Regions from separate parts of the Mesorhizobium sp. BR1-1-15 genome, predicted to be linked through region 1. Evidence: predicted binding sites of a transcription regulator. Region 1 holds the regulator's gene; the other holds the start of a gene.
The links. Region 1 encodes LexA, which represses DNA repair genes until DNA is damaged. Its sites were predicted from a motif close to TGTTCNNNNTGTGTTCNG; they were not measured.
Positions count from the first base shown of each region.

Region 2: a site for LexA is predicted at 1,758-1,775, ahead of dinB (DNA polymerase IV). Genes of this name have one in related genera too.

Region 1 covers NZ_JAIUIF010000006.1:175,267-178,675, forward strand. Annotated here, with positions in the region: gene LB541_RS13455 (ComEC/Rec2 family competence protein) at 1-783, shown strand, start outside; gene lexA (transcriptional repressor LexA) at 777-1,520, opposite strand; gene LB541_RS13465 (TetR/AcrR family transcriptional regulator) at 1,988-2,665, shown strand; gene kynU (kynureninase) at 2,662-3,409, shown strand, end outside.
Region 2 covers NZ_JAIUIF010000012.1:37,933-41,341, forward strand. Annotated here, with positions in the region: gene LB541_RS19950 (sterol desaturase family protein) at 1-440, shown strand, start outside; gene dinB (DNA polymerase IV) at 488-1,729, opposite strand; gene LB541_RS19960 (hypothetical protein) at 1,871-2,107, shown strand; gene LB541_RS19965 (winged helix-turn-helix transcriptional regulator) at 2,252-2,668, opposite strand; gene LB541_RS19970 (dihydrofolate reductase family protein) at 2,809-3,396, shown strand.

The DNA of each region.
Region 1 (3,409 bases):
GGCAAGGGACTGGCCGCGATGATCGCCATATCAGGATGGATCTCGCAACGCTCGCCGGTCGACGCGGTCGGGTTGATTTCGCAGCAATCCGTCCTTCTGGTGGCGATCGCCCTGGTCATCGCGACGATGGCCACGACATGGCTGCGGCTGGCGGCACTTCCCTTCGCGCTCGCCGGCCTGTTGACCGTCTCGGACACGCGCACGCCGGACGTGCTGATTTCGGAGGATGCCCGCCTGGTGGCGTTGCCGATCGGCGGCGGCGAGCTCGCGATCAACCGGGCGCGCCCGAACGAATTCACCGTCGATAATTGGAAACGCGCGCTGAAGTCCGAAACCATCGTTGCGCCGGAACTGTTCGACAGCGGAGACCGACAGTTCGACATCTTCGATCCCGCGCAACTTCCGGCGGGAGCGCCTTTCTATTGCTTCACGGGCCTGTGCATGGCCCGGCATACCTCGGGGGCGATCATCGCGCAGGTGGAGGATCGCAAGGACGCCTGGAGGGCCTGCTCCTATGCGGATCTGATCGTCATCAACGACCCCGCGGGCTACGACCCCTGCCACAATCCGCTGGTTCTCGTTATCACCAAGCGGCAGCTCGCTCGTAAGGGAAGTGCCGCCGTCTTCTTCGACCGGCAATCGGCGACGGCACCGGCACGGGTCAGCTTTGCCGTCGACAGGCCATATCGGCCTTGGCACGAACAGCGAAAATTCTCACGCGAGGCAAGGGGACTGCCGCCTTACCGTAAACCCGAAAAGCCCACCGCCGACCCCGCTCAGTAGCGCCTGATCAGGCCGACCAGCTTGCCTTGCACCTTGACCCTGTCCGGTCCGAAAATACGTGTTTCATAGGCCGGATTGGCAGCCTCGAGCGCAATCGAAGCACCCTTTCGGCGGAAGCGCTTCAGCGTTGCTTCCTCCTCGTCCACCAGGGCCACGATGATCTCGCCGGGACTTGCGGTGTCGGCATTGCGGATGATGACCGTGTCGCCGTCGAAAATGCCGGCCTCGATCATCGAATCGCCCTTGACCTCCAGCGCATAGTGTTCGCCGCCCATGATCATGTCAGGCGGCACTGAAATGGAATGCGTCTGATGCTGGATGGCGTCGATCGGCACACCCGCTGCGATGCGACCCATGACCGGGATCGACACCGCTGAAACCGCATCGTCGTCATTGCCGACAGCGGGCAGACGCGAAGACGTCGCCGGCTTGATCTGCCGGCTAGGGCTGCTGCCCTGTCCGAGGCTGCCCTGGATGACGCTCGGGGAGAACTTCTTTGCCGCGTTAAGACCCGGCGCGATCGAGTCCGGCAGGCGCAGCACCTCCAGCGCGCGCGCCCGGTTGGGCAGGCGGCGAATGAAGCCGCGCTCCTCCAACGCCGTGATCAGCCGATGAATTCCCGACTTGGAGGCGAGGTCCAGCGCTTCCTTCATCTCGTCGAAGGACGGCGGAATGCCGCTTTCCTTCAGCCGTTCATGGATGAACATCAAGAGTTCATGTTGCTTGCGCGTGAGCATGGCGGCCCCCAAAGGCATTGCACGAAGGGTCTGGAACCAGAATCAGAAAACAAACCCAGAACAAACACTATCTGTTCCAGTTGTGTTCCGCAACCATTTAAAGTTTAATGAATTTGTTAAGGCGACGGAAACGAAATGCCCTCCCGCAGCCAGCATCCTGCCAGCGCGGTCCGTCGTCAATGCGCTCCCGGGCCCTTTGAAACTATTTTGGTTAATGGCCTGTGGCCCGACCGGTCTCCACTCTTGGCACAAGCCTGCAAGCTGGGTGACCGGCAGGTGCGGGGTGCGTTTGGGCGGATTAGAAACCCCTGCGGCTCGTGAACGAAACGAAACCAAAATGCCAACTTCCTGCCGGAAAACGACGAGGCACCACCACTGGTCGCGATGGGCTGCGTTCGCTCGCTCCTTGCTTCCCGTTCGCTTGACGAAACCGTATAATAATGTACGGTTTTCGAAGAGGAACACCAATGACCACGCCGAAGCAGGCCGCGCGACGCGAACGGATAGAGGAGGCCGCCTATGCGGTGCTCCGGGAAACCGGCTACAAGAGCGCCTCCCTGCTTGCTATCGCCAAGCGGGCATCGGCCTCGAACGAAACCCTCTACAACTGGTACGGCAACAAGCAGACCCTGTTTCGATCCTTGATCGAAGCCAATGCGGGAGAGGCAAGGAAGCTGCTGGAGGACGCCCTTCACCAGGCGCGCGATCCGCTCAAAACCCTGAACTTGCTCGGGCCAGTCCTGCTGACCCTCGTGACGGGCGACAAGGCGGTGGCGCTCAATCGCGCCGCGGCCGGCGACGTCAACGATACAGGCACGCTTGGCCAATCGATCGCGCAATTCGGCCGCAATACCATAATGCCGCTTGTTGGCGACCTGCTTCGAACCGCAAGTCGGGCCGGCCTGATCGCCTGTGACGATCCTGCCGAAGCCGCCGACATCTACATCAGTCTTTTGATCGGCGATCTCCAGGTTCGCCGGATCGTTGGGGTGCTCGAGGAACTGCCTCGGGCGGAAATCGAGCAAAGATCGAACCGGGCGTTCACCCTGTTCTTGCGCCTCTATGCGGCCAGCCCTTGCCCGGGCGGCAAAACAGCCGGCCCGTTTCCAGGGCGCTCTTCTCACCGAGGAACATCGCGACCATGAGCAAAATTCCCGATCTCGCAGCGATCGAGGCAATGGACACCGCGGATCCGCTGCGTGCCATGCGTGACCGCTTCACCTTGCCCCAGGGGGTGATCTATCTCGACGGCAATTCGCTGGGCGCCGCTTCGCCCGCCGTGTTCGGCGAGCTGCAGAAGGCCGCCACGCAGGAGTGGGCGCAGGATCTCATCCGCGCCTGGAACACCGCCGGCTGGTTCGACATGCCGGTCGAACTCGGCGACCAACTCGGGCGCCTGATCGGGGCCGCCGCCGGCCAGACGGTGGTCTGCGATACCACCTCGATCAACATCTACAAGGTGCTGCATGCGGCACTCGGGATGCGGCCGGACAGGTCAGTCATCGTCGCCGAGGGGGACAGCTTTCCGACCGATCTCTATATGGCCGAAGGCGTTGCCTCGACGCGGCCGGGCACGGTGCTGCGGCTCGAGGGTGTCGATGCGCCGACCATAGAAGAACTGATCGACGAGCGGGTCGCGGTCATCCTGGTCAACCACGTCAACTACAAATCCGGGCAGTTGCGCGACATGGCCGCGCTGACGCGGACGGCACATGATGCCGGCGCGCTGATCGTCTGGGATCTCTGCCATACCGCCGGCGCCTTGCCGGTCGAGCTCGACCGTTCGAACGCCGATTTCGCCGTCGGCTGCACCTACAAATATCTCAATGGAGGCCCAGGTGCCCCGGCCTTCATCTACGCGGCCGAGCGCCACCATGGCGATGTCCGCC
Region 2 (3,409 bases), on a different contig from region 1:
AAGAGAGCGCGCCAGGCTGGCTGGCGACGGCGCTGGCGTGCCTGTGTCTGTGGACGCTGATCGAATACGTCATGCACCGCTTCGTCCTTCACCACATTCCCTGGATCAGGGATCTGCACGCCCGCCATCATGTCGAGGAGCGCAGTCCGGTAGGCACGCCGACCTGGCTCAGCCTCGGCGTGCATGCGCTTGTCGCGTTCTTTCCCGTATGGATGGTCTCGGATTTCGCGGTCGCCAGCGCGGCGAGCTGCGGGCTGATGCTGGGCTACCTATGGTACGTCAGCATCCACCATGTGATCCATCACTGGCATCCCACTCATCCGAGCTATCTCTACACGCTGAAGCGCCGCCACGCGCTGCATCATCATGTCGACGAAAATGTCAATTTCGGCGTGACGTCGCTGTTCTGGGATCGGGTCTTCGGCACGATGCGGCTCTGAAGCCAACTGGTGTGCGCCATTCGAGGAGCGCAGACAGCCATTCCCGCTTACAATTCCTTCTGCGCCAATTCCCTGAACTCGTCGGGCACGGAGCGGGCCGCCTCCAGCGCCACGGTGCCGTAGTCGACGGCCTGTTTGCCGAAGCGCTCGCGGATCTTGTCGATGGCGCGGTCGGCGCCGAAGCGTGCGAGGCCCTTCCTGGTGCCGGGGCGGCGCTTTTCGTCGGCGAGGCCGAGCGGCAGTTCGAGCTGCAATTCGGCACTTTCCTCCAGATGCGAGACCGAGATCGCCAGCAGCGAAATCGTCCTGTCATGCGGATGATCGGCAAGCACGCCCCGCACCAGGTCTGTCGCGATCTCGGCCAGCATCACCGTCGCCGAGATCGGCTGGTCGAGCGTGATCGAGCGGGTGACGGCGCTGAGGTCGGCGAAGCGCACGCGCACCGTCACCGTGCGGCCGGGGCGCGCCTTGGCGCGCAGCCGGCTGGCGACCCGGTCGGCCAGATGCAGCAGGACAGGGATGTAGACGCATTCCAGTGCCGGCTTGCGGCCAAGCGCCGACTGGGCACCGGCCGAATGGGCGCGGCGACGTGTTTCCAATTTGCGCGGATCGCGGTTCCACGACAAGGCGGCAAGCTTTTCGCCGGCGGCAGGGCCGAGCAGCCGCGCCAGCGCGCCGCTGTGCGTCCTGGCCAGTTCGCCGATTGTCTGGACGCCGATCTCGGCCAGCCGCGCGCTGGTCGCCGGGCCGACGCCCCACATCAGGGAGACCGGCAGGTCATGCAGGAAGGCGATCTCCGTGCCGGGCTCGACCACCACCAGCCCATCGGGCTTGGCCACCTGCGAGGCGATCTTGGCCAGGTGCTTGGTGCGCGCCACGCCGATCGAGATCGGCAGGCCGAGTTCGCTTCGCACGCGGCGGCGAATGGTCGAGGCGATCTCCCGCGGCTGGCCGAACAGATGCGTGCAACCGGCGACATCGGCGAAGGCCTCGTCGATGGAGATGCGCTCGACCAGCGGCGTGAAATCGTCGAGCACCTTCATCGCGGCGTCGCCGAGCCGCTGGTAGTCGCGGAAATTTCCGCCGACGAAAATCAACTGTGGGCAGAGCTCGCGCGCCTTGCGCCCCGGCATGCCGCCGCGCACGCCGAAGGCGCGGGCTTCGTAGGAGGCGGCGAGCACGACGCCGCCGCCGACCGCGATCGGCTTGCCGCGCAGCGACGGGTCGAGAAGCTGCTCGACCGAGGCGTAGAAAGCGTCGAGATCGGCATGCAGGATGGTGGGCTCCATCCCCGGTTCCTCGCGACGTTGTAGAGTATGGAACATAAAGAGAACAAACATTGCTCGCTGTCAAGCGAGGTCGCGATCCGCCGGAACATTGTCGCTCACAATCGCGTTGACGGCCGAAGGGCGCCGCGTGCGGAGGCTGGCATGGGCAACTTTGAAATGATCGATCTGGTTTGCGTCGTCAACGCCTGCTCGACCGACCGCGCCGCGGGGCGGCTGGTTTCGATGGCCAAGGCCGTGGAGGAATTGCGGGTGCTGACCGGCGATTTCGTCTCGGCCGACGAAACGGTCGCGAATGCGCTGAGTGAAGTCGCGCTGCAGTGCGGCTGCGCCGTGCTGTTCGATGAGCAGGCGGGCGCCGACATATTGCGCACGCCATAGCTCGCCGCCGGCGTGCTGCAATGCATCACGCAACCGCTCCAATCGCTTGTTTTTGCGCTATTCCGAACAGAGGGCCGTGACGCGCTTTCTGAGGCGCGTTGCCTGTGCGGGTCGTTGTCCGCGAGGCCGCCTTGGCGACATCCATCAACCGAGATGCTCCGCCCGCAGCGCCTGCCTGAGGCGCTCCAGCGCCGGCTCGCCGTCGGCAGCGAGCTTATCGGCGATCCTTGCCAGATCATCGTCGGCCTTGCGGTGCTTGCTGCCCCAGGCGCCGAGCGTGGCCAGCACGGGCACAAGGTCGACGCCGGCCTCGGTCAGGCGATAGATCGCCTTCAGGCCATGTGTGGGATCACCGCTGCGGGTGAGGATGCCTTCGTCCTGCAATGTCTGGAGGCGCTCGGCCAGCGTACGCGAGGAAATGCCCTCATCGGATTGCAGGAATTCGCGAAAGTGCTTTTTTCCGGCGAAGACCAGGTCGCGGATGATGAGCAGCGTCCAGCGGTCGCCGAGCAGTTCGAGCGACAGGTTGATGGGGCAGCCAGACCGGTCCTGTGTCGACATGTGTATGGTTCCATTTTTAAATCGCTTTACTATTGACATCGTTTTCATCTCAGGTCAATAGTTCCAAATGTAAACCATCGGCAACCGTGCCGGCCGGACGGGTAAAACGAGCCGCTCGGCCCTTGACTGGGAGAACCATAATGAAAAAGCTGATCCTCCAGATGCAGATGTCGGTCGACGGTTTTGTCGGCGCCGCCGGGGATCATCGCTGGCAGCTCTGGGAATGGGGCGACGACAGCGCCTGGGACGAGGAGCTGAAGCGGGACTTCAACGCCGTCTTCGCCGGCATCGATACCATCCTCTTGAGCCGCAAGATGGCCGAGGAAGGCTACCTCACCCATTGGGGCAATGCGGCGAAGAGATATCCGCGCGACCCGTTCTATGCTTTCGCCCAGCGCATCGTCGAGGCGAGGAAGGTGGTGCCGAGCGACAGGCTCAAGGCCTCGCGATGGGAGGGCACGACAGTGGTCAGCGGCGACCTGCCGCGGGAGGTCGACTTGCTGAAGAGGGGTGAGGGCGGCGACATCGCGGTGTTCGGCGGCGCCGGCTTCGCCTCGGCGCTGATCGCGGCCAGGCTGGTCGACGAGTTCCAGCTGTTCATCAACCCGGCCGTGCTGGGCGCCGGCCGCCGCATCTTCGACCAAGGCGGGTTCGGCAGGCTGCGGCTGCTCGGCTCGAAATCCTATGCGAGCGGCATGGTGGTGAGTCGCTACGCGCCGGCCGGCTAATCGAAAGGCATTG